Regions from separate parts of the Streptosporangium sp. NPDC023615 genome, predicted to be linked through region 2. Evidence: riboswitches for the same ligand, from Rfam matches in the RefSeq annotation. Region 2 holds a riboswitch; the other holds the start of a gene.

Region 1 (14,931 bases), on a different contig from region 2:
CGACTACACCCACTCGGTGGACGACCGGCCGCCCTACGGGACGCTGGCCGGGTACCGCGACGGGTCGACGGTGGCGCCGGTGCCCGACGGGTCGTGCGACATCACCGCCCACGTGGCGCTCGACGCCTGCGCCGCCGCCGGGGAGAGCGCCGGGGCGGTCACGACGGCGCTGACCACGCAGCGCGAGGCACTGCGCGCCCTCGGCGTCACCGGACGGCGCCCACCTGCCGAGCAGGCCGCCAGCGACCCGCGCGGCTACCTGCGCGCCCTGGCCCGGGCCTCGGAGGAGGCGGAGCTCATCGCGCCGGGAGGACTCGGCGGGTTCGGCTGGCTCTCCCAGAGCCGTCCCTGAGATCGGAGCCCCGCCGGGCGACGCCACCGGCGATGTCGCCGGGCACGTCACCGGGCGATGTCGCCGGGCACGTCACCGGCCGCCGTCAGCGGTCGCGGTCGTCTGGCGGGGTCGCGTGGTACAGCTCGGTGATGGTCGTGGCGACGCCGAAGCCGAGGACCGGGTCGGGACGATCGGACAGCAGGCTGTCGTACAGCGGCCGATAGTGGGCGATCTTCCTGGGGGTACGGCCGTCGTCCCCGTGCGTGGCGAGGAGCTCGCCGCCCCCGGCCACGAAGCCCGTCATGGCCGTGTGGTCGATCCAGATCTCCACGTCGGAGTCGCCGAGGGTCAGGACGGTCTCCTTGCTGCTGGAGCCGGCGAGCCAGCTTGTGCGCAGCCTGGCCGTGCCCACCCGGCCCCGGGAGCGGTACTCGCAGACGCACCAGGCACTCGCGCCCCCGTCCATCCGCCGGACGGACACGAGCGCCGTGAGGTCGACGAGGCGGGAGAGCATGCTGAGCTGGTTCACCCCGGAGTCGGTCCAGCTGGAGACGTACGAGGTGAAGGCGTCCTCGCCCCGTAGGACGTAGGGGTCGTAGAACGCCGAGGTGATGCCCGTGACGGGTCCCCACTCCTCGTGCGCGGCGATCTGCTCCGCGGCCCAGAGGACCTCGGGCGAGAAGGCGAAGTGATGCGCGGTGAAGACGCGGTCCCGCGCGTCGGCCGCCCCGCCCGGGGACTCCACCAGCCGGGCGAGGGAGGCGAGATCGTGGACGAGGGGCTTCTCGACCAGCACCCGCGCGGTGGAGCGGGTGAGGGCCTGGACGACCAGGTCCGCGTGCGTGGCGGTGGGCGTGGCGAGCACGATCAGGTCGGGCCGATGCTCTTCGAGCGCTTCGGCGAGAGAGCCGTGGTGAGGCGGCCTGGCGCCGCGGAACTCGGGTGGTTCCGCGAGCCGGGGGTCGGCGGTGAACTCCAGGGAGACCTCGGGTCGTTCGGCGAGGACCGCCAGGTGGGTCTCCGCGATGATCCCGACCCCGACCAGCCCGACCCGGACAGGATCACTCATCTGACTCTCCTTCTCCTTCGCGCTTCGGGAAGCCGGCCACGCCCGGAGGCCTTCTCCCCACCTCGGCTGACCGTTTCGGCTCTCCACCCCGACCCGTCACTCCGGCTCACCGCTCCGATCGGGCCGGTTCAGATCCGCACCCGGAGGGATTCCAGACCTCGGATGACGTAGCCGGGTTTCCAGGCGGGTTCGGTGACGAGCTCCATCGCCGGTGCTCTGCGCAGCAGTGCGCCGAACGACTCGATCAGCTCGATCCTGGCCAGGGGCGCCCCCAGGCAGAAGTGGATTCCCGCACCGAAGGAGATGTGCGGGTTGTCGGCCCGGGCCACGTCCAGGCGGGTGGGGTCGGCGAAGGCCTCGGGGTCGCGGTTGGCCGAGCCGAACAGCAGGGCCACCTCGGTGCCCCTGGGGATGTCGACCCCGCCCACCGAGACGTCCTCCAGCACCCAGCGCTCGAACATCTGCAGCGGCGTGTCCCAGCGCATCAGCTCCTCGACCGCGGTGGGCAGCAGGCCGGGGTCGGCGCGGAGCCGCTCCAGCTCGGCCGGGTTGCGGAAGAGCGCCCACCAGCCGTTGCCGGTGACGTTGACCGTGGCCTCGTGCCCGGCGTTGAGCAGCAGCACGCAGGTGCCGACGAGCTCCTCCTCGGTGAGCCGATCCCCCTCGTCGGCCACCAGGGCGAGCGCGCTGATCAGGTCGTCGCCCGGGTCGGCCCGCCGGGCGCGGGCCAGATCGACGAGGTAGGCGGAGAACTCCTCGGCCGCGCGTACGGCCGTGTGCTGGGCCTCGGCCGACGGCCGCAGCTCGTACATCCCGCAGATCTGGGCCGACCAGGGCCGCAGCAGGTGCCGGTCCGCCTCGGGTACGCCGAGCATCTCGGCGATCACCGCGACCGGGAGAGGCTCGGCCACCTCGGCGATCAGGTCCCCGCCACCGCGCTCGACGAAGTCGTCGGCCAGCCTCCCGGCCATCCGGGCCACCTTGGGCCGGAGCGCCTCGACCATGCGCGGCGTGAACGCCCTCGACACCAGCCTTCGGAGCCGGGTGTGCACCGGCGGCTCGACGTCGAGCATTCCCGCCCTGATCACCCGCCAGAACGGGTCCTGGAACTCCGGGTCGTCCGGCCTGCCGAACTCGGCGTGGGTGGCGACGTGCAGGTAGGAGCGGCCGAGCCTGCGGTCGCGCAGCAACGCGTTGACGTCGGCGTGCCGGGCGACGAGCCACTGGCCGGTCGGCTCGAAGAAGCTGACCGGCCGCTCCCGTCTCAGTTCGTCGTAGGCGTCGTACGGGTGGGCGACGAATTCCGGATTCCAGGGATCAAAGCGCACATGAGCATCGTAATCCGGCCTGAAAGGCGGGCCGGTCACCCGACCTCACACGGGGCGATCCTTCTCGTCCGGCCGGGTCTCCGCCCGGAGGGGGCCACGCGGCCCGGTTCCCGCCTGCTCCCCCTCACCCGGCCCCGAGGATCCGCTCGCGCCGGGGGACCCGGCCGGCCCTGCATCCGGTCCGGAAGACCCCGCCGTCCCGGAAGAACCGGCCGTCCCGGAAGGGCCTGCGGGCTCGGAAGGCCCGGCCTCGTAGCGGGTGTGCAGCTCGACCGGCTTCTGGCCCGTCTTGCGGCGCATCCGGATGTTCAGCAGTTCCACCAGCAGCGAGAAGGCCATCGCGAAGTAGATGTAGCCCTTGGGGATGTGCTGCTCGAAGCCCTCGGCGATGAGGACGACGCCGATCAGCACCAGGAAGGACAGCGCGAGCATCTTGATGCTCGGGTGCTGGTCCACGAAGCGGCTGATCGGGCCGGAGGCGAACAGCATCACCAGGACCGCGACGATGACGGCCGCGATCATGACGCCCAGCTCGTCCACCATGCCGACCGCGGTGATCACCGAGTCGAGCGAGAAGACGATGTCGAGGATCATGATCTGGACGATCACGGAGGCGTAGGAGGAGGCCGTCCTGCCCCCGGCGTGGCCGGAGTCGCCCTCCAGGCTGCCGTGCATCTCGTGGACGCTCTTGGCCAGCAGGAACAGGCCGCCGAGTATCAGGATCAGATCTCGCCCGGATATCCCGTGCCCGAACACCTCGAAGAAGGGTTCGGTGAGTCTCACCACCCACGCGAGCGCCACCAGCAGGGCGAGGCGGCTGAGCAGGGCCACGAGGAGACCCAGCCTGCGCGCCTTGTCCCGCTGCTCGGGGGGGAGCCTGCTCACCAGGATCGAGATGAAGATGATGTTGTCGATCCCCAGGACGATCTCCAGGGCGACAAGGGTGAAGAACCCTATCCATATCTCCGGGTTGGTCACCCAGTCCATTGCTTTCTCCTTTGTCGGCCCGGGGGGAACAGAGCCGGCCGGCGGCCGGAACGGTTCTTCGGCTGACTGCCTGGACGACCGGGAGCCCTCAGGAGTTCCTCACGCGCCCTTCCGTGTCGAAAGTCACCGCCCGTGCCGTCCCGTGGCGCGTGTCCGGACTTGCGAAAGGGCGGCGGCCGTCGGTTATAGTTCCCCCGTAGGTCATGAGTGCCAGTGACAAGCCCCGGCTCGCTGGCCGGCAACCCTCGCGTCCGCGGCGGGGTGCCCCGGGTGAGGACCTGGTCCGGCACGAGGTGTGCCGGGCAAGCGCGGGCTTCGGGTGCCTATGTCTCATGGGTCGAGGTCCGATGACCTCGAAGGAGCCCCGACATGTCCGCCCTGACGATCTTCGACTCTTCCACCCCCGTCGCCGACGTCCTCGCGACCCCGGCCCCCGCGACCGCGGTGACCGGCGGGGCCGGGGCGGGCGGCGACCGGCCGATCCCCGCCGTGCTCGGCTCGGACCTGGAGGTCCCGGTCAGGGGCGGCAGGCTCGTCCGCTACGCCAACCTCGACTACGCCGCCAGCGCCCCCTGTCTGGAGCCGGTCGGCGCCGCCGTCGCCGCCGCGCTCCCGGCCTACTCCAGCGTCCACCGGGGCGCCGGGTACGCGTCCCAGCTCACCACGGCCCGCTACGAGCAGGCCCGGCACACGGTGCGCGCCTTCGCCGGTGCGCGCCCGGACGACTCGGTGATCTTCACCCGCAACACCACCGACGCGACCAACCTGCTGGCCCGCAGCCTGCCGGAGGGCACCGTCGCGGTCGTGTTCGACACCGAGCACCACGCCTCGCTGCTGCCCTGGAAGCGCGCGGTGCGGCTGCCGGTGCCCGCGTTCCCCGGCGAGGCCGTCCGCGCCGCCGACGAGGCCCTGGACTCGATCGAGGGCCCGGCGTTGCTGGTGGTGACCGCCGCCTCCAACGTCACCGGCGAGCTCTGGCCGATCGCCGCGCTGGCCCACATCGCGCACCGCCACGGCGCCCGCGTCCTGGTCGACGCCGCGCAGCTCGTCCCGCACCGCCGCCTGAACCTGACCGCGCTCGACCTGGACTACGTGGTCTTCTCCGGCCACAAGCTCTACGCCCCGTTCGGCACGGGCGCGCTGATCGGCCGCTCCGACTGGCTGGCCGACGCCGAGCCGTACCTGCGGGGCGGCGGCGCGGTGAGGGCCGTCGGCGACGACGGGGCCGAGTGGCACGACGACCCCGAGGCCCGGCACGAGGCCGGCACCCCGAACGTGCTGGGCGCCGTCGCGCTGGCCGCGGCCTGCGACGCCCTGTCCGCCACCGGCTGGACCCCCCTGATCCGGGAGGAGGAGCGCCTGCTGGCGCGGCTGCGCGCGGGCCTGGCCTCCGTCCCCGGCGTGCACGAGCTCTCCCTGTGGGGGGCCGACCACCCGCGCGTCGGCATCGTCTCCTTCGTGGTGGACGGCCACACCGCCCGCGAGGTCGCCGAGACCCTCTCCGCCGACCACGGCATCGGCGTCCGCGACGGCAAGTTCTGCGCCCACCCCTTCGTCCGCCACCTGCTGGGCGCCAAGGACGGCGGCTGCGACGACGTCACCGCCTCGGCGGTGCGCGCCTCCATCGGCATCGGCACGACCGAGGAGCACGTGGACCGGCTGATCGGCGCCCTGCGGGATCTTGCCTCGCGCGCCTGACGTGACAGCATGGGACCCATGACCGAACCTCACGCCCAAGGCGCCGCGCCCCGCGAGCTGAGCGTGGGCATGGGCGCGGGGGCCGCCGCCGTGGGCGGCGCGCACGGCAAGGAGCTCGCGACCGAGGACATGGTCCTCAACATCGGGCCGCAGCACCCGTCCACGCACGGCGTGCTGCGGCTGCGGCTCACCCTGGACGGGGAGCGGATCTCCTCGGCCGAGCCCATCGTGGGCTACATGCACCGGGGCGCCGAGAAGCTGTTCGAGGTGCGCGACTACCGGCAGATCATCGTGCTGGCCAACCGGCACGACTGGCTGTCGGCGTTCGCCAACGAGCTGGGCGTCGTGCTCGCGGTGGAGCGGATGCTCGGCATGGAGGTGCCGGTCAGGGCGGTGTGGACGCGGACGCTGCTGGCCGAGCTCAACCGGGTGCTCAGCCACCTGATGTTCCTCGGCTCCTACCCGCTGGAACTCGGCGCGATCACGCCGGTCTTCTACGCCTTCCGGGAGCGCGAGACCCTCCAGGCGGTGATGGAGGAGATCTCCGGCGGGCGCATGCACTACATGTTCAACCGGGTCGGCGGCCTCAAGGAGGAGCTGCCCGAGGGGTGGACCGGCCGGGTCTCGGCGGCCGTGGCCGACGTGCGGCGCCGGCTGCCCGACATCGAGAACCTGATCTCCGGGAACGAGATCTTCCTCGCCCGTACCCGCGGGGTGGGCGTCCTGGATCGGGAGACCATCATGCAGTACGGCGTGAGCGGCCCGATCGCCCGCGCCTCCGGCGTCGACGTGGACCTGCGCAGGGACGAGCCCTACCTCGCCTACGGAGAGCTGCCGGTGAAGGTCGTCACCCGCTCCGCCGGGGACTGCCACGCCCGCTTCGAGGTGCTGCTGGAGCAGGTGAAGGTCTCCCTGGACCTGGCCGACGCCTGTGTGGAGCGGCTCCTCGACCTGCCCCCCGGGCCGGTCAACCAGCGTCTGCCCAAGGTGCTCAAGGTCCCCGAGGGCCACACCTACGCGTGGACGGAGAACCCGCTCGGGATCAACGGCTACTACCTGGTGTCGCGCGGGGAGAAGACGCCGTGGCGGATGAAGCTCCGCTCGGCCTCCTTCAACAACGTCCAGGTGCTCCGCGAGCTGCTGCCGGGGCACCTGGTCCCCGACATGGTCGCCATCCTGGGCTCGCTGTTCTTCGTCGTCGGCGACATCGACAAGTGAGAGACGGCCCGCCCCCATGACCGATTCCCCCCCGGACGCGGAGCGGACGAGCTCCCCCGCGGCCGTCCCCGATCCCCCGCCGTCCGGCCGGGCGCCGTCCCGGCGGGACAGGTACGTCGACTGGCTGCGCGCGATCAGCCTGGTCGTCGTGGTGATCTGGCACTGGGCGTTCACCATCCTGGAGTGGGGACCGGACGGCCCCTCGCCGACCAGCCCGCTGGGCTTCACCTCGGGGCTGTGGATCCTGACCTGGCTGCTCCAGGTGCTGCCGCTCTTCTTCTACGTGGGCGGGCACGTCCACCTGCTGTCGTGGAACCGTGCCTACGAGCGCGGGGTCGGCATCGGCGCCTTCGTGTGGCGGCGCATCCGCGGCCTCGCGATCCCGGCGCTGGCGCTGGCCGGGACCTGGGTCGTGCTGGGCGTGTTCGTGACGCGGGCGTTCGGCGTCGGCTGGATGGACCGGGTGGTCCTGCTCGTCATCAGCCCGCTGTGGTTCATCGGCGTGTACCTCGTGCTGATCGCCCTGCTCCCGGTCGCGCTCTGGTTGCACCGGCGCTACGACGTGCTGGCGCTGATCTGGCTGGCGGGGGCGGCGCTCGTCGTCGACGTGCTGCGGCTGCGCTACGGGTACGAGGCCGCGGGCTGGCTCAACATGATCATCGTCTGGGGGCTGGCCCACCAGGCCGGGTTCTTCTACGACAGGGTGGTGGCGCTGCCCCGCCGCTTCGACATGGCGATCCTGTGGACCGGCCTGTTCGCCCTCTTCGGCCTGGTCTACTCGGGCATCTACCCGGGGTCGATGGTGGGCGTGCCCGGCGACAGGCTCTCCAACATGGCGCCCCCCACCTTTGTCATCGTGGCACTGCTGATCTTCCAGATCGGCCTGGTGGAGGTGATCAGGCCCTCCATGGAGCGTCTCCTCGACCGCCCCCGGTGGCAGGGCGTGAACGAGACCGTCAACCGGTTCGCGCTCCCGCTGTTCCTGTTCCACACCACCGGCATGGCGATCTGGGTGGCCCTGACCTGGTGGGTGGCGGGCAGCGGGCCCGCCCCCCTGGTCCGGCCCGACCTGTCGTGGTGGCTGGAGCGCCCCCTGGCCGTGGGCGGGGCGCTGATGTGCACGCTCCCGGTGATCATGCTCTTCGGGCGCAGGTGGGCGGGGCGGCGGTAGCGCCCCCCGCTCCGGCGGCCCGCGCCGTCACCCGCCCCGGACGGCCGCCCGTACCGGCGCCCGTCGTCCGCGGTGTCCTCGGGAAACCCCGCGCCCGTGTCAGCGCTCGTCGTCCGCGGTGTCCTTGGGGACCTTGCAGCAGTACTCCAGGTACAGGGCGGCGCAGACCAGCAGCACGCAGGCCAGCGTCGATCCGCCGGCGACGAAGAAGTCGCGGCGGGGCACCTCCTGCCCCAGCAGTTCGACGGTGTAGAGGGCGAACCCGGCGAAGATCCCGCCGAAGACCGCCCCGCCGTACGCGGAGGCCTTGGCCAGCGCCGCCAGGCGGGCCACGGCCAGGGGTTCGACGGGCTCGGTGCCGGGCCTGCGCTCGATCCTGGCCTTCGTCATCCACCCGCTGTAGAACTCGCCGACCGCCAGCAGCAGCACCGTCGGGATCGCCGTCCACGGCACGGCCTGCAGGTCCGAGTAGAACGGCCGCAGGAGCGACCAGGTGAGGACGGCGAACACGACGAGGAGCCCGACGAGGACGCCGGGACGGGTGGGCCTCACGCGGGCCCGCCCAGGGTCAGATCGGTGCGCGGCCGCACGTAGGCCTGGTCGAGGCCGGCCAGCAGGTCGGCAACCCGCCTCCCGGACAGGACGGCGCCGGGGTCGGCCCGTACCCACGGGACCAGCACGAAGGCGCGCTCGTGCGCGCGGGGATGAGGCAGCGTGAGGTCGGGGTCGTCCATCACGACGTCCCCCACGGTGATCAGATCGACGTCCAGGGTGCGCGCTCCCCAGCGCTCCACCCGGACCCGGCCGAAGGCGTTCTCCACACTCTGAGCACGATCGAGCAGGCTCCGGGGTTCCAGCGCGCTCTCGGCGATCACCACCGCGTTGAGGTAGGCGCCCTGTTCCGGACCGCCGACCGGGTCGGTCTCGTAGACCGGGGAAGCCGCGACGAAGGTGAGGTCCGGCCCGGCGAAGAGCGCCTCGACCGCTCCGCGCAGGGTGGCGTGCCGGTCGCCCAGGTTGCTGCCGAGCGCCAGGACCACCCTCATGCCCGGCTCCGGGTGATCGTCACGATCACGTCGTCGAACGGCAGCGGGATCGGCGCGGACGGCTTGTGCACGCTCACCTCGGCCGCCAGGACGGGTTCGCGGTCCAGGCAGACGTCGGCCAGGCGCTGGGCCAGGGTCTCGATCAGGTCGACCGGCTCGCCCTCCACGACCCGTACGAGGTCCTCGGCGAGCTCGCCGTAGTGGACGGTCCTGGAGAGGTCGTCGCCGGCCGCCGCGGGTGCCGTGTCGAGGAAGAGCGTCACGTCCACGACGAACTCCTGGCCGAGCTCGCGTTCCGCCGCCAGCACGCCGTGCCGCCCACGGGCCCGCAGGCCCGTGACGCTGATCCGGTCGGCCGCCCGCCGGGCTCCGGCCGGACCGTGGGGCGTCTCCCGTACCGGATCGCGGAACGTACCGCCCGGCGGATCGCGCAGGAGGTCGAGGGCGGGGTCGTGGAGGGGGTCTCGGAGGGGGTCGCCGAACGCCCCGCGGCCGGGGTCGGCGGGCCGGCCCGGATCGGCGGGCGGGCCGGGGAGCAGGCCGTCGACCGGGTCGCCGATCAGCTCGCTGACCCCGTCGTGGATCCGCAGCGGCGCCGGATCGTGAGGTCCGCCACCGGTCCCCTCACCGATGTCGCCGTCACCGGGCCCTGCGCCGGCGCGCTCGCTCACGCGGCCTCCTCGTCCTCGTCCTCGTCGTCGCCCTGCAGCACGGGGGAGCCGTGGTGCAGCCAGAGCCGCCACCCCGCCGACGTCCGCACGAAGGTGTTGCTCGCCACCACCTTGCCCGCGGCGAAGCTGGAATCACCTTCGTCGCCCGCGGTGAGGATGTTCTCCTCACAGGTGAGGACGGCGACGTCGCCGAGGACCATGACGCGGACGTCGGTCAGCACGAACTGGATGTAGGGCGTGTTGGCCATGATCAGCGCCCAGGAGCGCAGCACCTCCTGGCGGCCGTTCACGATCGGCCATCCGGGGTGCACGCAACTGATCTGCTCGCCCTCGATGTCCTCGGCCCAGATCTCGGTCATCCGGTCCAGGTCGGCGTTCTCGATGGCGGTGTAGAACTCCTGGTTGACCGTCTCGACGGCGGTGGTGTCGACGCTCATGATCTCGCTCCCTGAACTGCGGCAGCCACACGGACGGCGTCCGCGTTCGGGCGGACATCGTGCACGCGCACGCACCAGGCCCCCGACAGCGCGGTGAGCGCGGTCACGGCGAGGGTGGCGTCGTCACTGTGGATGAAAGGACGTGGCGTGCCGTCCGGTCCCGCCAGCAGGCGGCCCAGGAACCGCTTCCGCGACGCCCCGACGATGAGCGGGTACCCCAGTTCGGCGAGGCGGTCGAGGCCCGCGATCAGCGCCCAGTTGTGCTCGGGGTTCTTGGAGAAGCCCAGCCCCGGATCGAGCACGATCTGCCGCTCGGACACCCCCTCGGCGAGCACGGAGGCGACCCGCTTGGCCAGTTCCTCGCGGACCTCACCCACCACGTCGCCGTAGACCGCCCGGCGGTCCATGGCGTGACTGTGCCCCCGCCAGTGCATCACCACGTACGCGACGCCCGAGGCGGCGACCACCCTGGGCATCTCCGGATCGGCCAGCCCGCCGCTGACGTCGTTGACCATCCTCGCCCCGGCCTCGACGGCCATCTGGGCCACCTCGGCCCTCATCGTGTCGACGCTGACGGTGACGCCCTCGCGGCTCAGGCCGCGGACGACCGGCTCGACCCTGGCCAGTTCCTCCTCCAGGGACACCCGGGCGGCACCGGGCCTGGTGGACTCGCCGCCCACGTCGACGATGTCGGCGCCCTGCTCGACCAGCTCCAGGCCGTGGCGCACGGCCTCGACGGGGTCGAACCACCGGCCGCCGTCGGAGAACGAGTCGGGAGTCACGTTGACCACGCCCATCACGAGGCACCGGCCCGCGTCCGGCAGCCCGGGCACACTCCACGTAGTCATGCGGACAAGCCTAGGCGTTGTCCGCGGTTCGCCTGTGTCGTGGGTCCGGCTTGCGCCATAACGAATCCGCACACGCGCCGCTCCCGGCCGCCTTCCCGGGGTCGCGGGAAGGCGGCCGGGAGCGGCCGGAGGACGGGGCGGTCAGCGGCGGATGATGAGGGCCATCGCCTCGGCGCGGGTCTTGTCGCTGCTGCGGAAGTCGCCGCGGACGGCCGAGGTGATCGTCTTGGCCCCGGGCTTGCGGACGCCGCGCATGGTCATGCAGAGGTGCTCGCACTCGATCACGACGATCACCCCCCGCGGCTGGAGCACGTTCATCAGCGCGTCGGCGATCTGCGAGGTCATCCGCTCCTGCACCTGGGGACGCCTGGCGTAGACGTCGACCAGGCGGGCCAGCTTGGACAGGCCGGTGACCTGTCCCCTGGCGTTCGGGATGTAGCCGACGTGGGCGACGCCGTGGAACGGCACGAGGTGGTGCTCGCAGGTCGAGTAGACCTCGATGTCGCGCACCAGCACCATCTCGTCGTGGTCGACGTCGAAGACCGTGGTCAGCACGTCCTCGGGCGTCTGTCCCAGCCCGGCGAACTGCTCGGCGTAGGCACGGGCCACCCGGGCCGGGGTCTGCTGGAGGCCGTCCCGGTCGGGGTCCTCACCGATGGCGATGAGGATCTCCCGGACGGCGTTCTCCAGCCGGACCGCGTCGACCTTGAGCGGCTGCACGCCCCCCACGCTCAGTTCCCGTCCCTGGGCACCGAGTCGGGGTGACCCGTCCCGGCGGGAAGGGCGCCGTTGCCGCCGGGTGCCTGCTCGCCCGGCGGGAGCGAGCCGTTGCCGGACTGCTCCTTGCGGGTCAGGATCGGCGGGCGGTTGGAGGGCAGCCGCTTGCCGTAGCCGGAGTAGGAGGGACGCTTCTCCCTCACCACGACGGGTGCGAAGATCTGCAGCACCTGGTCGCGCGAGAGGGTCTCCTTCTCCATCAGCTCCAGCACCAGGTTGTCGAGCACGTCACGGTACTCGACGAGGATCTCCCAGGCCTGGTCGTGCCCGGCCTCGATGAGGCGGCGGACCTCCTCGTCGATCGTGGAGGCGATCTTCTCGGAGTAGTCGCGCTCGTGACCCATCTCGCGGCCGAGGAAGACCTCGCTGTTGCCGCTGCCGAACTTGCGGGCGCCGAGCTGCTCGCTCATGCCGTACTCGGTGACCATGCGGCGGGCGATGGAGGTGGCCTTCTCGATGTCGTTCGAGGCGCCGGTGGTGGGCTCGTGGAAGACGAGCTCCTCCGCCGTACGGCCGCCGAGCAGCATCGCGAGCTGGTCCAGCATCTCCGAGCGGGTCGCGAGGAACTTGTCCTCCATCGGCAGCGTCATCGTGTAACCGAGGGCGCGTCCACGGGACAGGATCGTGATCTTGTGGACCGGGTCAGAGTTGGGCAGCGCGTGCGCGACCAGGGCGTGACCGCCCTCGTGGTAGGCGATGATCTTCTTTTCCTGGTCCGACATGAGGCGCGACTTGCGCTCGGGACCGGCCATCACCCGGTCGATGGACTCCTCCAGGAGCTCCATCGTGATCAGCTTCTGGTCGGCCCGCGCGGTGAGCAGCGCGGCCTCGTTGATCACGTTGGCCAGGTCGGCACCGGTGAACCCGGGCGTCCGGCGGGCGATGATGTCGAGGTCGACGCCCTCGGCGAACGGCTTGCCGCGCCCGTGCACCTTGAGGATGCCCTTGCGGCCCTCCAGGTCGGGGCGGTCGACGGTGACCTGCCGGTCGAAACGGCCCGGGCGCAGCAGCGCGGGGTCGAGGATGTCGGGCCGGTTGGTCGCGGCGATCAGGATCACGCCGCCCTTGACGTCGAAGCCGTCCATCTCGACGAGGAGCTGGTTCAGCGTCTGCTCGCGCTCGTCGTGCCCGCCGCCGAGGCCGGCGCCGCGGTGGCGGCCCACCGCGTCGATCTCGTCGATGAAGATGATGGCCGGGGCGTTCGCCTTGGCCTGCTCGAACAGGTCGCGCACCCGGGAGGCGCCGACACCGACGAACATCTCCACGAAGTCGGAACCGGAGATGGAGTAGAACGGCACCCCGGCCTCACCGGCGACGGCCCTGGCGAGCAGGGTCTTGCCGGTTCCGGGCGGGCCGTAGAGCAGCACACCCTTGGGGATCTTGGCGCCGATCGCCTGGAACTTGGCCGGGGCCTGGAGGAACTCCTTGATCTCCTGGAGCTCCTCGATGGCCTCGTCGGCGCCCGCGACGTCGGCGAAGGTGGTCTTGGGGGTGTCCTTGGTGATGAGCTTCGCCTTCGACTTCCCGAAGTTCATCACCCGGGAGCCGCCGCCCTGCATCTGGTTCATGACGAACAGGAAGATCAGCACGATGAAGACGATCGGCAGGAAGCTCACCAGCAGCCCGACGAGGAAGCTCTGCTGGGGCACCTCGACGTTGTAGCCGTTGGGAAGCTTGCCCGCGGCCCTGGCGGCCTGGAGCTTCTCGGCGAGCTGGACGCCCTGACCGGTCACCCACATGGAGTAGTAGCGCTTCTTGTCGGTCAGCGTGACCTCGATGCGCTGATCCTTGTCGATGATCTTGGCGTTGGAGACCTTGCCCTCGTCGATCCAGCTGATGATCTGGGAGGTGTCCTTCTTCTCGTAGTTGCCGTCCCCACCGAGCATGGTGGAGGCGAGAAGAAGCACGACGACGATGCCCAGGATCCACAGCAGTGGCCCACGTGTAAATCGCTTGAGATCCATCCGATGCGGAACCCCGGCGGGCCCGTCCCTTCCTGACCAGAGCCTGGCAACCCCGGGCGAACCCGGGGTTCGCGGTATCCCTAACCGCTCCAACTGACTACCCCGGGGGCGGCCTCGGCCACCCCCTCGGTCGTCCGAAGGTACACCGGCGCGACGCGCGGGGTTACCCGCGCGGTGCACACCGGCTTTGCCCTACCAACGTACGTCAGGTAGGTCCGTGTTCCCCGCCGCTATGGGCAATGTCGCGTTTGTGAATGACACACTTCGCGCAGGGCGTACTTTTCGGTTCGCCCATACCTCTTCCCGCCCCGGCCCGCCCTGCTCCGGCCGGTGTCGGCCCGGCCTCAGCCCGCCCCGTACACGTGCGGGGCGAGGGTGCCGATGAACGGGAGGTTGCGGTAGCGCTCGGCGTAGTCGAGGCCGTAGCCGATCACGAACTCGCCGGGGATGTCGAAACCGATGTACTTCACGTCGATCGGCACCTTCACCGCCTCCGGCTTGCGCAGCGCCGCGCAGATCTCCACCGAGGCGGGATTGCGCGAGCGCAGGTTCTGCACCAGCCACGACAGCGTCAGGCCGGAGTCGATGATGTCCTCCACGACCAGCACGTGACGTCCGGCGATGTCGGTGTCGAGGTCCTTCAGCACCCGTACGACACCCGAGGACCTGGTGCCCGCCCCGTAGGACGACACGGCCATCCAGTCCATCTGCACGGGCAGGTGCAGGGCCCTGGCCAGGTCCGCCATGACCATGACCGCGCCCTTGAGCACGCCCACGAGCAGCAGGTCCTTGCCCGCGTAGTCCTCGTCGATCCGGCTCGCGAGCTCCTTGATCTTGGCCTGGAGCTCTTCCTCGGGAATGAGGACCTTCGCGAGGTCCCTGCCCATGTCGGCTGCGTCCACCTGGGAATTTCCTTACGAGAAGGGGCTGTCTACCTGTCTGGCGAATATCAGGGTGTCATACCGCCGGACCACCGCCACCCCCCCGGGCACCTCTATGCGCCGCTGACCCCGCCAGGCCGTCACCAGACGGTCGATCTGCAGCACGTGCGAGGCCGCGAGCGTGCCCGGCGAGGCCCCGGCGCCGATCACAGCCCGCCGCAGCACCCGGCGGCGCACCGCCGCCGGCAGGTCCTCCAGCTCCGGTACGGCCACCCTCACCGCGACGATATCGCTAAGAGCGCAATCGATGACGGCCGCGCGGTCGTAGACCTCACCCGCCCAGGCGTCGAGCGCGTCGGCGTCGTCCCGGCACAGGGCGGCGGTCCTGGCGAGCGCCTCGGCCATTCCCGGGCCGAGCTCGTCCTCCAGGACGGGCAGCAGCCGCCTCCTGACCCTGACGCGGGTGAAGCGCGCGTCGAGGTTGTGCGGGTCCTGCCACGGC
Region 2 (14,931 bases):
AGGCCGTAGTCACTGAGAAGGCTGATGACAGAGGTCACACCTGGTGACTGTACGTCGCCACATCCGTCATGAACAGCGCGAAATTCCGGACTATCCTGACTTCTGGTCGCGCACGCGGTGCGATCCCCGCCCGCCCGACCGAGGAGGTAGCAATGGACCCCCCGCCGACCCCCGGCGACGGCGCCACGGCCGAGCCCCCGTCGCGGGCGCTCACCGACACGGAGCGGGAACTGCTCGCCTTCGAGCGGCGCTGGTGGCATCACGCCGGTGCCAAGGAGCAGGGGATCCGCCAGACCTTCGACCTGTCCGCGACGCGCTACTACCAGCTCCTCAGCGAGATCATCGACCTTCCGGCGGCGCTCGCCCACGACCCGATACTGGTCAAACGCCTGCGCCGCCTCCGCGAGACCCGCCGCCGGGAACGCGCCGCCCGGAAGATGGGCTTGCGTCCCTGACGGTGGGGTACGACGGCTCGGGCGGACGTCCCGGCCGGACCCTCCCCGGCGGGGATCGTCACCACGACGGCAGGAACCGGACGGCAGGAACCGGACGGCAGGACGGCGGACAGGGCCCACGCGGCGGGTGCGGACGCACCCGGCGGGCTGGGGCTGGCATGACGGCGGACACGGGCACACTCGACGGGCTGGGGCGGGCATGAGGGCGAACACCACCGAAGGACTGAAGGCGATCGTCGCCGATCCGGCGGGGGCGGTGATCGGGCTCGACTTCGACGGCACGCTCTCGCCCATCGTCGCCGATCCCGCCGCGGCGAGGATCGTCCCCGGCGGGGCCGAGGCGCTGACCCGGCTCGGCGGACTGATCGGCTCCCTGGTGATCGTGACCGGCCGCCCGGCGGCGGTCGCGGTCGAGTACGGCTCCCTGGCCGCGGTGCCCGGCCTGGTGGTGCTCGGGCACTACGGCCTCGAACGCTGGGAGGCGGGCGAGATGGCCGCGCCGCCGGTCCATCCGGGCCTGGCGGAGGCGAGGGCCGGGCTGGAACTGCTGGCCGCGGGGCTGGACGGGGTCATCATCGAGGACAAGGAACGGTCGGTCGCCGTGCACACCAGGCAGGCCGCCGATCCGTGGGTGACCCTGGAGGCGCTGCGCGAGCCCGTCGCCACGCTCGCCGCCGGGGCGGGGCTGACCGTGGAGCCGGGCAAGCTCGTGCTGGAGCTGCGCCCGCCGGGGATCGACAAGGGGGTGGCGCTCGGCGCCTTCCTGCGGGAGCGGGCCGCCCGGTCGGTGCTGTTCGCCGGGGACGACCTGGGGGACCTGCCCGCGTTCGCGGCCGTGCGCGCCTCGGGACTGCCGGGGGTGACGGTGTTCAGCGGGTCGCCCGAGATCGAGGTGGAGGCCGACCTGGTCGTCGATGGGCCGCCCGGGGTGCTGGAGCTCCTCAGCTCGATCGCGGACGCGATCGAGGGCGAGACGCGGGGGTGAGGGCGGGGGCGTCCCCGCGGGTGCCGATCAGCAGCCCGGCGAGCGCCACCCCGATCAGCGCGGGCACCATGAGGAACGCCGTCCGGGTGCCGAACCCGTCGGCCAGCGCGCCCAGCACGAACGGCCCCATCCCCAGGGCGACGCTCGCGATGATCGAGGCGAGCGCGGTCGCCTGGTTGCGCCGCCCCCCGGAGACGGCCAGCAGCCGGGAGAGCGCCATCGGGAAGTGCAGCGCGACCCCCAGCCCGGACACGGCCAGGCCCGCGTACGAGAACGCCGGCTCCGTGCTCAGCCAGAACAGGCCCCAGCCGGTGGCGGCGACCAGCAGGGCGCCGGTGAACAGGACCGTCGCCGGAATCCGCAGGGCGAGCCATCCCCCGGCCAGCCGGCCGGCCGCCATCCCGGCGGTGAGCGCGGCGACCGCGGTCGCCGCCACCGCGGGCGAGAGGCCGGTCCGGTCGGAGAACAGCTTGGCCGCCCACAGGTTGAAGCAGAACTCGGTGGCGACGCAGCAGAACAGCACGGCCCCGGCCAGGTGGAAGCGCCGATCGAAACGGGCACCGCGCCCGGACGCGGCACCTCCTCCGGGCGCGGTGCCCTCCCCGGACACGGCGATGTCCCCGGGTGCCGCGGCCTCCGGCGGCTGGGCCGGGGCGGCGTCGGGGTGCTCGGGGACCCGGACGCGTCCCATGAACAGTGCGAGCAGCACGGTCAGCACGGTGGGCATCAGCAGCGCCACCCGCCAGCCCAGCGCGCTCTGCGCGGCGACGCTGACCACGAACGGCACCCCGATGCCGACGATCACGCAGACCGCGTTGGCCTCGCTGATCGCCGCCGGGCCCGCCGGGCCGTGACGGTCGTCGAGCGCGGCCATGCCCGAGTACATGGCGATCGAGGCCATCCCGCTGGCGATGCCGTAGCCGAGGAGGGTGACCGGCAGGACGGTGGGGGCCGCCGCGACCAGGAACGTTCCGAGGCTCATCCCGGCCAGCCCGGTCCAGATGACGGCACGGCGGCCGATCCTGGCGGTCAGCCGGGGCAGGACCAGACCGGTGAGGATGCCGCCCACGGCCATCGAGGTACCGTGCAGCCCGGCGACCGCCTGGGAGAGCTGCTGGTCGATCCGCAGCAGCGGGAGAGCGGCGCTCAGGCCGTACAGGTAGGTGGCGAAGACGCCGAGTTGAAGGTAGACCAGCCAGGTCGGGCGGTCGCGGACCAGCCGGACGGGCGTGATCGCGGTCAACTCGTTCTCCCCGGGCATCGAAAAATCGAAAAATCTGAAATGGCCCCGGAAACTATCTCACAGGCCCTCGAAGCCGCACGGGCGGACGTGGGTGAGGGCACGGGATCGAGGGGGAGGAGCGCGGGGCCGGGCGAGGGGCCGGGCAAGGGGACGGGTGAGGGCGCGGGATCGGGGCCGGGGCCGGGGTCGGGGGAGGGCGCGGCGGGCGGCGCGGTCAGGCGAGGGCGTCGAGCTGCTCGGCGAACCACCGGTGCGGCGGGAGCGCGGTCGCCGCCGCGGCCAGCAGACCGCCCCGCCTGGTCCGTTCCCCCTCGGGCATGGTCAGCCCCTCGTGCAGCGCGGCGGCCGTGGCCGAGACGTCGTAGGGGTTGACCGTCAGCGCGTGCTCGCCCAGCTCGGCCGCGGCCCCCGCCTCCCGCGAGAGCACCAGCGCGCTGCCCGGCGACAGGATCGGCCCCTCCTTGGCGACCAGGTTCATCCCGTCCCGGATGGGGTTGACCAGCAGCACGTCGGCCAGCCGGTAGGCGGCCAGCGACCTCGGGTAGTCGTCGTCGACGTTGAGGATCAGCGGGTCCCAGTCCTCGGTGGCGTACTCGTCCTCGATCTCCTTGGCGCAGCGCTGCACCGCCGCGGTGTACTCGCGGTACTCGGGGAGGTCGTGGCGGGAGGGGTAGGCGAAGGCCAGGTGCGTGACCCGGCCGTGCCACTCGGGGTGGGCCGCCAGGAACTCCCGGTAGGCGACCAGGCCCCTGACGATGTTCTTCGACAGCTCGGTCCGGTCGATCCGCACGATCAGCCTGCGGTCGCCCACCTGGGCGCGGAGCGCGGCCATGTGCGACTCCACGTCGGGCTCGCAGGCCCGGTCCCAGAGCGCCTTGCCGTCCACGCCCAGGCTGTGCGCGCCGACGCGGGTGGTCCTGCCCGCGTGGGTCACCGTACGGGCCACGGGATCGACCGAGGCGCCCAGCACGCTCCGGCAGCAGTCCATGAACGCGGTGCCCCAGCGCGCGGTCAGGAAGCCGGCGTGGTCGGAGCCCAGGATGCCCTCCAGCAGCTCGGCCGCCACGTCGTCGGGCAGGAGGGTGAAGTACTCCGGCGGGGCCCACGGCGTGTGCGAGAAGTGCGCCACCCGCAGGTCGGGCCGCACGCCCCGGAGCATGGCCGGGACGAGGCTGAGGTGGTAGTCCTGGACCATCACCCGCGCCTCGTGCGGGGCCTCCTCGGCCAGCGCCATGGCGAACGCCTCGTTGTAGGCCTGGTACGACTCCCACTCCCGGCGGAACCTGGCGTCGAAGTGCGGCCTGTTGGGGGTGTCGTAGAGGAGGTGGTGGACGAACCAGAGGGTGGAGTTGGCCACGGCGTTGTACGCCCGGTGGAAGGTCGCCGGGGGGATGTCGAGCATCCGCAGCGCCCCGGTGTCGTAACCCGCCTGGTCGAGCCGGCCGCCGGGCGCCGCCCGCACCGCGCCCCGGTCGCCGTCGGAGAGCGCGGCGCAGACCCACAGCACACCGAGGTCCCTGGCGACCGCCGACAGCCCCGACACCAGCCCGCCCCCTCCCCTGCGCATGGACAGCGAGCCGTCCTCGGAGAGGGTGAAGGAGACGGGGCCGCGGTTGGAGGCCACCAGGATCGCGTTCATGAGATCCCTTCACTGGCTAGGGACACGCCTGTCCTGAAGGTTAACCGGCACCTGTTCGGGATGCCCCCCTCTTCGGGACACGGAAGAACGGCGTTCATCGGATTGTGTCAGCTCTTGTCAGCAGGTCGGCTGGTGAGCCTGTTTTTTTACACGGTTTTGTGGTGACTTCGTCGCTGAACCGCCATGACCTCCGACCATAGGATGGCCAGCGACCGTGACCGCTGATGGGGGCCCGTGATGGCGCTGGACGAGACGACCGAGGAACTGGCCCGGGAGGCGGCCCTCGGTGACCACCGCGCGCTCGGCGAGCTGCTGAGGCGCATCGAGCCCGCCGTGCTCCGGCACTGCGGCCGCATCCTGCCCTTCCGGCAGGACGCCGAGGAGGCCTGTCAGGACACTCTGCTCGCGGTGGCCCGCAACATCGGCCGCTTCGAGGGGCGCGCCAGGTTCAGCACCTGGCTGCACATCGTGACCGCCAACTGCGCCAGGACCACCTACCGCTCGCTGAAGCGCCGCGCCGCCGAGCAGAGCTCGGACGAGCTCCCGCTGCAGAGGCCGGACGTCGCCAGGGTGAGCGTGATCGCCGGGTCCCGGCTCGACCTGCTCGACGCGATGGAGGCGCTGGAGGCCGAGAAGCCGGACCTGGCGCAGGCGCTGGTGCTGCGCGACATCTGCCAGCTCGACTACAACGAGGTGGCCGAGCAGCTCGGCATCCCGCTGGGCACCGCCAAGTCCCGCATCCACCAGGCCCGCAAGTACGTCCAGGGCGCCCTGGGCGACGCCTACGGTTTCTGACCCTCCGCCCCCGATCGTCGTCGCCCGCCCGTCCCCCCTCGCGCCGCCGGCGGTCGTGCCGACGGTCGTCCGCGTGGCGTGCGGCTTCTGCGGCCTTGACCGGCGACGACTGGATTAGGGTGACCTTGTCCGCGTCACCCCGGTCGAGCGCTCGCGCCACACGGCCGGCCGGTGGCACGGGGCGATCCTCCCCCCTCCGCTCCGGAAGCCGAGGTCGAGGAGAGACCCACATGTCCCGCAGACACGTCGTCACCTCCGGGTGCGTCCTGGCGGTATCCGCGCTCACCCTGGCCGCCGCCCCGGCGGACGCCGACCGCCGGACGGGCGCCCCGGGCGCCCCGGGCACCCCGGGCACCCCGGGGGCGGCCGGACCGATCGTGCCGGGCGCGACGGGCGGACCGAAGGTCCCCGGGAGGCCCGGTACGCCCGGCGTGGTGATCACCTCGGTCGCGCCGCCGCCGGGCATGCTGGAGGCCCTCGAGCGCGACCTGGACCTGACCAGGGCCGAGGCCGAGGCGCGGCTGCTCAACGAGGCGCGGCTGATCCCGATCGCGGAGCAGATGAGCAGGAGGCTCGGGCCCCGCTTCGGCGGCGCCTGGCTGCGGGCCAAGACCGCGCACACCCTGGTGGTGGCCAGCACCACGATCGCCGACATCCCCCAGATCGTCGCCGCCGGCGCGCAGGCCGAGGTCGTGCCCCGGTCGCTGGCGGAACTCGCCGAGGTCAAGGAGAAGCTCGACGCCACGCTGCCGCCGAAGCCGCTGATCTCCAGCGTGCGCTACGTCGACGTCAAGCGGAACAAGGTGGTCGTGCTGGCCCCGCGGCCGGAACAGACCCAGAACATCATCGCCTCCTCCGGCCTCGACCAGACCGCGGTGGTCGTGCTCCCCTCCACCGAGGCGCCCCTGCCGCTGTACGACCTGGTCGGCGGGAACGCCTACTACACCGGCGCGGTGAACCGCTGCTCGGTGGGCTTCTCCGTCCTCAGGGGGAACCAGCCGGGCTTCGTCACCGCCGGCCACTGCGGCAGGCGGGGCGCGGCCACCACCGGCTTCAACCGCCTGGCCCAGGGGACCTTCCAGGGCTCGGTCTTCCCGGGCAGCGACCACGCCTGGGTGGCGGTCAACAGCGCCTGGACGGCGACCGCCGGGGTGGACAACGGCCAGGGCGGCGTCGTCCCGGTCGCCGGGGCCAGGGTCGCCATCGAGGGCGCCTCGGTCTGCCGGTCGGGCTCCACCACCGACTGGTACTGCGGCCTCATCCAGCAGCGCGACGCCAGCGTCACCTACCCGCAGGGCGCCGTCTTCCAGCTCACCCGTACCAGCGTGTGCGCCGAGCCCGGCGACTCGGGCGGCTCGTTCATCTCCATCGACCAGGCCCAGGGCGTCACCTCCGGCGGCTCGGGCGACTGCGGCTCGGGCGGCGTCACCTACTTCCAGCCGATCGGGGAGATCCTCACCGCCTACGGCCTGGCGCTGAAGACCACCGCGGGCAACCCGCCGCCGCCCACCACCGGCACCTGCACCGGTTACCCGACCACCTACACCGGCGCGCTGGCCGCCGGGAAGTCCGTGTACCACCCGAGGAACGTCTACTACAGGGCGGCCATCACGGGGACCCACTACGGGTGCCTGGACGGTCCCGCCGGCACGGACTTCGACCTGTACCTGCAGAAGTGGAGCAGCTCCGGCTGGCGGGTCGTCGCCTCCTCGCGGAGCGCCGGCTCGGACGAGAAGATCACCTATGTCGGGGCGCCCGGTTTCTACCGCTACCGGGTGGTGAGCGTGGCCGGTTCCGGTTCCTACACCGTCGGGCTCAGGGCGCCGTCCCCGCTCTCGGTCCGCAGCGTTCCCTGACCGGCGTGCCGCCGCCCTTCGTCCGATCTCCGCCGTCCGATCTCCGGTGTCTGTCGTCCGGCGTCCGGAACACGTCGTCCGAGATCCGCGGCCGCGCGTCCACCGCCTCGGATCCGCCGCACGGGGAGGACGGCCGAGCCCGCTGTCCCGGGCCGGTGCCGACGGTGGTGTCCGGTGGTTAACACGTCATGTCTCGTATCCTGAGACGGCTTGTCGGGACGGCGGTACGGCGGGGTAGAGTGCTGGAGACCTGCGCGTCAGGTTCACAAATGAATACGTGCTCATCCAGAGGGGTGGAGGGACCGGCCCTGCGAAGCCCCGGCAACCATCCCGGTTCAAGACTCGTGATCTGACGAGGTCGGCCGGGACAGGTGCCAATTCCGGTCTGTGACCAGGGTGGTCGCAGACGAAGATGAGGGAAAGGCCTCGCTTCATGGCGCTCGCAACCACTGAGAACACCACCGCCGCCCCGCTCGACCGTCCTCGGGACGGGGGCGGGAGCTTCGGCCCCGCCGTCGCCCTGTCCTGTCGCGAGTGCGGTGCCCGCTACGACCTGGGTCCCAGCTTCGCCTGCATCGAGTGTTTCGGGCCCCTGGAGATCGCCTACGACTTCGGGCGCGTGACCCGGGAGCAGATCGCCGAGGGGCCGGCCAACATCTGGCGTTACCGCTCGTTGCTGCCCGTCCCGGCGGACGTGGCCTCCAAGCCCAACATGGCACCCGGGTGGACCAAGCTCGTGAACGCCGGGAACCTCGCCCGCGAGCTGGGCATCCGCTCGCTGCACGTGAAGGACGACTCGGGAAACCCCACGCACTCCTTCAAGGACCGCGTGGTGGCCATCGCCGTGGAGGCGGCCCGCACCTTCGGCTTCCACACCCTCTCCTGCTCCTCCACCGGCAACCTGGCCGGCGCCGTGGCCGCCGCGGCCGCGCGGGCCGGGCTGGACTCCTGCGTGTTCATCCCCTCGAACCTGGAGGAAGCCAAGATCGTCATGGCCTCCGTGTACGGCGGCAGGCTCATCGGCATCGACGGCACCTACGACGACGTGAACCGCTTCTGCTCCGAGCTCATCGGTGACGAGCTGGGTGAGAAGTGGGGCTTCGTCAACGTCAACCTGCGGCCGTACTACGCCGAGGGGTCCAAGACCCTGGCGTACGAGATCGCCGAGCAGCTCGGCTGGCGCATCCCCGAGCAGATCATCGTCCCGGTGGCCTCGGGCTCCCAGCTCACGAAGATCGACAAGGGGTTCAAGGAGCTGATCGCCCTCGGGCTCGTCGAGGACACGCCGTACAAGATCTTCGCCGCCCAGGCCGAGGGGTGCTCGCCGGTCTCGGCGGCCTACAAGGCGGGGCACGACGTGATCCGCCCGGTCAGGCCGGACACCATCGCCAAGTCGCTGGCGATCGGCAACCCGGCCGACGGTCCCTACGTCCTGGACATCGCCCGCCGCACCGGCGGAGCGGTCGAGGACGTGACCGACGCCGAGATCGTCGACGCGATCCGGCTGCTGGCCAGGACCGAGGGCATCTTCGCCGAGACCGCCGGCGGCGTCACCGTCGGGGTGCTCCGCAAGCTGGTCGCCTCGGGCACGCTCGACCCCGACGCGGAGACCGTGGTGCTCAACACCGGGGACGGTCTCAAGACCCTGGACGTGGTGGCCACCGAGGCGCGTCCCACCGCGGTCATTCGGCCCTCTCTTGACGCATTCCGTGCGGCCATCGCCTAAAAACCGTGAAAGGTTACGAATTATGAGCGTTTCTGTGCGGATTCCGACGATTCTCCGGACGTACACCGGCGGTGCCGCCGAGGTGAGCGCGGAGGGGGAGACCCTGCGCGATGTTCTGCAGAAGCTGGAGGCGGACTTCCCGGGGATCGGCGCCCGAATTCTTGATGGAACGGGTAAGATTCGCCGTTTTGTGAACGTCTATGTCGGGGATGAGGACGTCCGTTTCGCGGACAACCTCGACACGGCCACCCCCGCGGGCGTCCAGGTCTCCATCATCCCGGCGGTGGCCGGGGGCTGAGCCCAGGCCGCCTCACCGCCTCCACGGTCCCCTCCGGCCCCGGGGCCCTGCGCCGGCGCCGTGCGACTCCTGTCACGGCCCTGCCGCGGCCCCGCCCGCGGGCGCACGGCCCGTGGCGTGCCATCTCTCCCGCGACACCCGCCCGGCTCCGGCCGGGCGGGTGTCGTGTTTTATGACTCGGGCTCATATTCGTCGCTCGGGAGGATGTTACAAAATTGAACTAACTAATAGTGATAGTCAAACTCTGATCCCGTACTGAAAACTCTGATAAACGGGGAGTTTGGTGTTTGACTCTGTTGCCCGACCGCTTCCCACAGGTATGGTCGAGGGCGATCGACGCGGCGAAGTTCGTCCGGAGATTGAGGACTTCGCGAGAGGAATGGGCGTCGTCCTAAAGACCAGTAAGAGGAGTCACACGTGGCGCAGGGCACCGTCAAATGGTTCAACGCGGACAAGGGCTACGGCTTCATCGCGGTAGACGGTGGTAAGGATGTGTTCGTCCATTACTCCGCGATCATGATGGACGGCTACCGGGCATTGGAGCAGGGCCAGCGGGTGGAGTTCGAGATCACCCAGGGACAGAAGGGCCCGCAGGCCGAGGCCGTCCGGGCGGTCTGACCCCGGCCGTCCCCCGTCTCGCCGGGTCGGGCCGGTGGATCCTCGCGGAGCGTGTGACCTGTTCCACGGCTCCGCCCGCCGGTCCGGCCCGGCTCGGCCCAACCCGACCCGACCGGACCCGACCCGTCTCGACCCGGCGGGCATGTCCGGGCCGTCGCGTCCGGCTCGACCCGTGCGCCGACGGCGCGGCGGACTTCGCTCCGCGCGGAACCTTCCCGCCGGAGGCCTGGGACCGAGGACGCCTCGCGTCCCCCGAGGGCCGGGGGCGGAGCCCGCGGATCCCCCCTGACGTGCCGTGGGACCGATGTGCGTCCCGCTCCCGGAGTGTCGTCCCCGAGGAGGGGGCGCGCCGTCCCGCCGTGCAGGTCAGGCGATCGCGGCTTGCACTCGACAGGGTAGAGTGCTAAACAGTTTGTTGGCACTCGCACATGAGGAGTGCCAAACCTGGATCGAGGCGATGGGGCCCGCCGAACGGAGTCGTGGGCCCACATGCCGTCGCGGGCGTCGGCTCGGTCCGGTGCAAGCCACCCTGTATCTGGGAGGTCTAGCCGTATGGCAGCCAAGATGATCGCGTTTAACGAGGACGCCAGGCGCGGTCTCGAGCGTGGCATGAACCAGCTCGCGGACGCCGTGAAGGTGACCCTCGGCCCCAAGGGCCGGAATGTCGTTCTGGAGAAGAAGTGGGGAGCCCCCACCATCACCAACGATGGTGTCTCCATTGCGAAGGAGATCGAGCTCGAGGACCCGTGGGAGAAGATCGGGGCCGAGCTCGTCAAGGAAGTCGCCAAGAAGACCGACGACGTCGCGGGTGACGGCACCACCACCGCCACCGTGCTCGCTCAGGCTCTCGTACGTGAGGGTCTCCGCAACGTCGCCGCCGGCGCCAACCCGATGGCCCTGAAGAAGGGCATCGAGGCCGCCGTCGAGCGCGTGTCGGAGGAGCTGTCCAAGCTCGCCAAGGACGTGGAGACGAAGGCGCAGATCGCCTCCACCGCCTCGATCTCCGCGGGCGACCCGCAGATCGGCGAGATGATCGCCGAGGCGATGGACAAGGTCGGCAAGGAAGGCGTCATCACCGTCGAGGAGAGCAACACCTTCGGTCTCGAGCTCGAGCTCACCGAGGGTATGCGCTTCGACAAGGGCCTCACCTCGATGTACTTCGTGACCGACCCGGAGCGGATGGAGGCCGTCCTCGACGACCCCTACATCCTGGTCGTCAACTCCAAGGTGTCCGCCAACAAGGACCTGCTCCCGGTTCTCGACAAGGTCGTGCAGGCCGGCAAGCCGCTGCTGATCATCGCCGAGGACGTCGAGGGCGAGGCCCTGGCCACCCTGGTCGTCAACAAGATCCGCGGTCTGTTCCGCTCGGTCGCCGTCAAGGCGCCCGGTTTCGGTGACCGCCGCAAGGCCATGCTGGGCGACATCGGCATCCTGACCGGTGCCCAGGTCATCAGCGAGGACCTCGGCCTCAAGCTGGAGTCCACCACGCTGGACCAGCTCGGCCGGGCCCGCCAGGTCATCGTCACCAAGGACGAGACCACCATCGTCGACGGTGCCGGCGACGCCGAGCAGATCTCCGGACGGGTCAACCAGATCCGCGCCGAGATCGAGAACACCGACTCCGACTACGACCGTGAGAAGCTCCAGGAGCGTCTCGCCAAGCTGGCCGGCGGCGTGGCCGTCATCAAGGCCGGCGCGGCGACCGAGGTCGAGCTCAAGGAGCGCAAGCACCGCATCGAGGACGCCGTTCGCAACGCGAAGGCGGCCGTCGAGGAGGGCATCGTCCCCGGTGGTGGCGTGGCCCTGCTGCAGGCCGGCGCCAAGGCGTTCGACAAGCTGGAGCTCTCCGGCGACGAGGCCACCGGTGCCGCGATCGTGAAGAAGGCTCTCGAGGAGCCGCTGAAGCAGATCGCCGTGAACGCCGGCCTCGAGGGTGGCGTCGTGGTGGAGAAGGTGCGCAACCTTCCCGCGGGTGAGGGCCTCAACGCCGCCACCGGCGAGTACGTCAACCTGTTCGACACGGGCATCATCGACCCGGCCAAGGTGACGCGTTCCGCTCTGCAGAACGCGGCGTCCATCGCGGCGCTGTTCCTCACCACCGAGGCCGTCATCGCCGAGAAGCCCGAGAAGGCCGGTGCCGCTCCCGCCATGCCCGGCGGCGGCGGCGACATGGACTTCTAGTCCTGACGCTTTCGAAAAAGAGGCGACCCCTTCCGGGGGCCGCCTCTTTTTGTCGTTCACCGGCGACACGTCACCCGGACGACACGGCCCGGCCGAGCTGCTCGGGGAGCGGCCGAGCGTGCAGCACGGTCAGCGAGGTGACCGCGCGGGTCAGCACCACGTACAGGCGGGCCAGGCCCCGGGGCTCGGCGGCGACGATGCCGGCCGGTTCGGCCACGATCACGTGGTCGTACTCCAGGCCCTTGGCCAGGGTGGCCGGGACGACCAGCAGGCGGTGGTCCCCGGTCGTGTCGGGGCTCAGCACCCGGTGGTCCAGGTGGGACACGGCGGCGGAGGCGGCGTCCACCAGGGCGTCGGGGACGATGACGCCGATCGACCCCTCGCGGGCGAGCGCCTCCTCGGCGGCGCCGGACAACGCCGTGGTCAGGTCCGTCACCGGCCGTACCGACAGGGAGCCCGCGCCGGGCCGCAGCGACCGGGGGGCGGCGAGACCTGGGGCCACCGACGGCAGCAGCCTGGCCGCGTAGTCCAGGACCTCGCGAGGCACCCGGAACCCCAGGGTGAGCTCGGTGACGGCGCCGTCCTCGAAGCCCAGGTGGCCCAGCACCTCGGTCCAGGAGCGGGCGGACCAGGGCGTGGTGCCCTGGGCGAGGTCGCCCAGCACGGTGGCCGACCCGGTGCGGCAGCGCCGCCCGAGCGCCCGCAGCTGCATCGCCGACAGGTCCTGGGCCTCGTCCACGACCAGGTGACCCAGCGGCGTGGTCCGCTCGATCATGTCGCCCAGCTCGTCCATCAGCGCGGCGTCGGCCGCCGACCACTTCGCCGAGCGGAAGGACTTGGGGGGCTTGGCCCAGAGCAGGAGCGACCGCTCCTCGGCCGTGAGGTCGTCCTTGGCCGCCGCGGCCAGGAAGCCGGGGTCGCTGAACAGGCGGTGGAGCACCTGCTGCGGGGTGAGCTTGGGCCACACCGCGTCCACCAGCCGTTTGACCGGCGCCGACCGGGCCACCGCGTCCTGCACCCGGTCGTCGGGCGACTCGCCGCGCTGTTCCATCCGGACGAGCACCAGGTGGGCGAGGCGCTGGGCGAGCGTGGCGCGGCCGGGACCGTAGCGGACGGTGCCGCGCAGGGCGGCGACGATCTCGCGGACCTCGTGGTCGGCGACCCGGTAGCGGTTGATCCCCTTGGTGTAGAGCACGCCCTCGGCGGGCTTGACGACGTGCATCCACAGGGCGCGCCTGAGCACCCCGACGATCCTGGCGTCCCCCTTGAGGGCGCCGACCGCCGCCTCCTCGGGGGCGGAGTGGTCGCCGAGGATCCCGGCGACCGTGGTCTGGTCGACCTTGACCTCGCCCAGGGCCGGCAGCACCGAGGAGATGTAGGACAGGAACGCCCGGTTCGGGCCGACGATCATGACGCCCGACCGCGCGAGCCGCTCGCGGTGGGTGAAGAGCAGGTAGGCCGCCCGGTGCAGGCCGACCGCGGTCTTGCCGGTGCCGGGGGCACCCTGGACGCACACGGTCCGGGTCAGCTCGGAGCGGACGATCTCGTCCTGGTCGGGCTGGATCGTCGCGACGATGTCGCGCATCGGCCCCGAGCGGGGGCGCTCGATCTCCTCGGTGAGGATCCTGCTCCGCGCGACGGCGGGGCCGTCCTGGTCGAGGCGCTCGTCCTCGTAGGCGGTCAGGTCGCCGCCCTGGTAGCCGAACCGGCGCCTGCGGACGACGCCCATCGGGTCGGACGGGCTGGCCTGGTAGAAGGCCCGGGAGACCGGGGCCCGCCAGTCGATCACCAGGGGGCGGCTGCGGTCGTCGTGGACGTGCCTGCGTCCGACGTGGACCGTCCCCGGCAGGTCGTCGTCGGCCTCGCGGTCGAGGCGGCCGAAGAACAGGGGCGTGCCGGAGTGGTCGGCGAGCGCCGCGACCCGCTGGTCCAGCAGGGCCTGGAGGATCTGCTGGGAGACCCAGTCCCCGGCGGCGTCGGAGGACAGGGAGGCGGCGTGCTCGCGCATCGCGCGCAGCGCCGCCCTGGAGACGGCCAGGTGTTCGCGTTCGGCGGCGAGGATCCGGGCGGGATCTTCGGTTATGTCGGGGGCCAATTGATGTGCGGGCATGCTGAAGCGCCTCCCATTCATGAACGGAGGTGACGGTGGTCATCGGGCAGCGAATCGACCAGCCTAGCGGCGGCGCTCGCGCGCCTCAAAGGGATTAGGGCCGGACCGGGAGCGGCGGTCCGGGACACCTCGATGATCGTGGGACTCGCCCGTGGACGATCCTTCGACGGTCGTCCCGGGCATTCTTCAGGCCGATCTCAGATCAATCGGTAATCAACCTGATACTCTCTGTGATTCTGCGATGAAATGACGAAAAAGGCAGCCGAACATGGTGACTCGCGCAGATCATGGGGGTATGTCGCCAGTGGCCGCTGAGGCCTAGCGAGGGGGTGGTCTGTTTGTCGAAAGCCCGAGGGATTTCGTGGGCCTGACACACATCGACGGCGTGTTCGCCAGTGGTGTCATTCTCCGGCGAGCACGTCGTCCGCGTCGATGATCTGGTAGGCGTACCCTTGCTCGGCCAGGAAACGCTGCCGGTGGGCGGCGAAGTCCTGGTCGACCGTGTCACGGCTGACCACCGAGTAGAACCGGGCCCCGCCGCCGTCCGCCTTCGGCCGCAGCACCCGGCCCAGCCGCTGCGCCTCCTCCTGCCGTGACCCGAAGGTGCCCGACACCTGGATGGCCACCGCGGCCTCGGGCAGGTCGATGGAGAAGTTGGCGACCTTGGAGACGACCAGGACCTGGATCTCCTTGTCGCGGAACGCCTGGAAGAGCCGCTCCCGCTCCTTGACCTTCGTCTCGCCCTTGATCACCGGCGCGTTCAGGTGCTCGCCGAGCTCGTCGAGCTGGTCGATGTACTGCCCGATGACCAGCACCTGCTCGTCCAGGTGCCGCCGGACCAGCGCCTCGGTCACCCGCGTCTTGGACGGCGTGGTCGCGCAGAACCGGTAGCGCTCCTCGGACTCCGACATCGCGTACGCCAGCCGCTCCTCGTCGGTGAGCGTCACCCGCACCTCGACACAGTCGGCCGGGGCGATCCAGCCCTGGTTCTCCATCTCCTTCCACGGCGCGTCGTACCGCTTGGG

What was found. A riboswitch is a leader RNA that binds a small molecule or an ion and turns the genes downstream of it on or off. The one in region 2 is predicted to bind S-adenosylmethionine.
Region 1: linked by a shared signal. The riboswitch ahead of AB0G16_RS06325 (aminotransferase class V-fold PLP-dependent enzyme) and the one ahead of thrC (threonine synthase) in region 2 are both predicted to bind S-adenosylmethionine.

What each region holds. Positions count from the first base shown of each region.
Region 1 is NZ_JBFABE010000005.1:189,766-204,696, forward strand. It holds gene AB0G16_RS06305 (SAM-dependent methyltransferase) at 1-352, shown strand, start outside; gene AB0G16_RS06310 (Gfo/Idh/MocA family oxidoreductase) at 438-1,403, opposite strand; gene AB0G16_RS06315 (cytochrome P450) at 1,532-2,731, opposite strand; gene AB0G16_RS06320 (TerC family protein) at 2,777-3,718, opposite strand; SAM riboswitch class IV at 3,918-4,033, shown strand; gene AB0G16_RS06325 (aminotransferase class V-fold PLP-dependent enzyme) at 4,088-5,416, shown strand; gene AB0G16_RS06330 (NADH-quinone oxidoreductase subunit D) at 5,435-6,634, shown strand; gene AB0G16_RS06335 (acyltransferase) at 6,651-7,805, shown strand; gene AB0G16_RS06340 (DUF3180 domain-containing protein) at 7,905-8,357, opposite strand; gene folK (2-amino-4-hydroxy-6-hydroxymethyldihydropteridine diphosphokinase) at 8,354-8,851, opposite strand; gene folB (dihydroneopterin aldolase) at 8,848-9,198, opposite strand; gene AB0G16_RS06355 (nuclear transport factor 2 family protein) at 9,519-9,959, opposite strand; gene folP (dihydropteroate synthase) at 9,956-10,807, opposite strand; gene folE (GTP cyclohydrolase I FolE) at 10,949-11,527, opposite strand; gene ftsH (ATP-dependent zinc metalloprotease FtsH) at 11,539-13,548, opposite strand; gene hpt (hypoxanthine phosphoribosyltransferase) at 13,893-14,450, opposite strand; gene tilS (tRNA lysidine(34) synthetase TilS) at 14,463-14,931, opposite strand, start outside.
Region 2 is NZ_JBFABE010000049.1:38,768-53,698, reverse strand. It holds gene AB0G16_RS27670 (SAM-dependent chlorinase/fluorinase) at 1-38, opposite strand, end outside; gene AB0G16_RS27665 (DUF3263 domain-containing protein) at 153-455, shown strand; gene otsB (trehalose-phosphatase) at 655-1,440, shown strand; gene AB0G16_RS27655 (MFS transporter) at 1,397-2,701, opposite strand; gene AB0G16_RS27650 (trehalose-6-phosphate synthase) at 2,898-4,322, opposite strand; gene AB0G16_RS27645 (RNA polymerase sigma factor) at 4,560-5,117, shown strand; gene AB0G16_RS27640 (alpha-lytic protease prodomain-containing protein) at 5,348-6,973, shown strand; SAM riboswitch class I at 7,252-7,392, shown strand; gene thrC (threonine synthase) at 7,407-8,699, shown strand; gene AB0G16_RS27630 (MoaD/ThiS family protein) at 8,722-8,997, shown strand; gene AB0G16_RS27625 (cold-shock protein) at 9,415-9,615, shown strand; gene groL (chaperonin GroEL) at 10,168-11,796, shown strand; gene AB0G16_RS27615 (AAA family ATPase) at 11,867-13,906, opposite strand; gene AB0G16_RS27610 (DNA repair helicase XPB) at 14,308-14,931, opposite strand, start outside.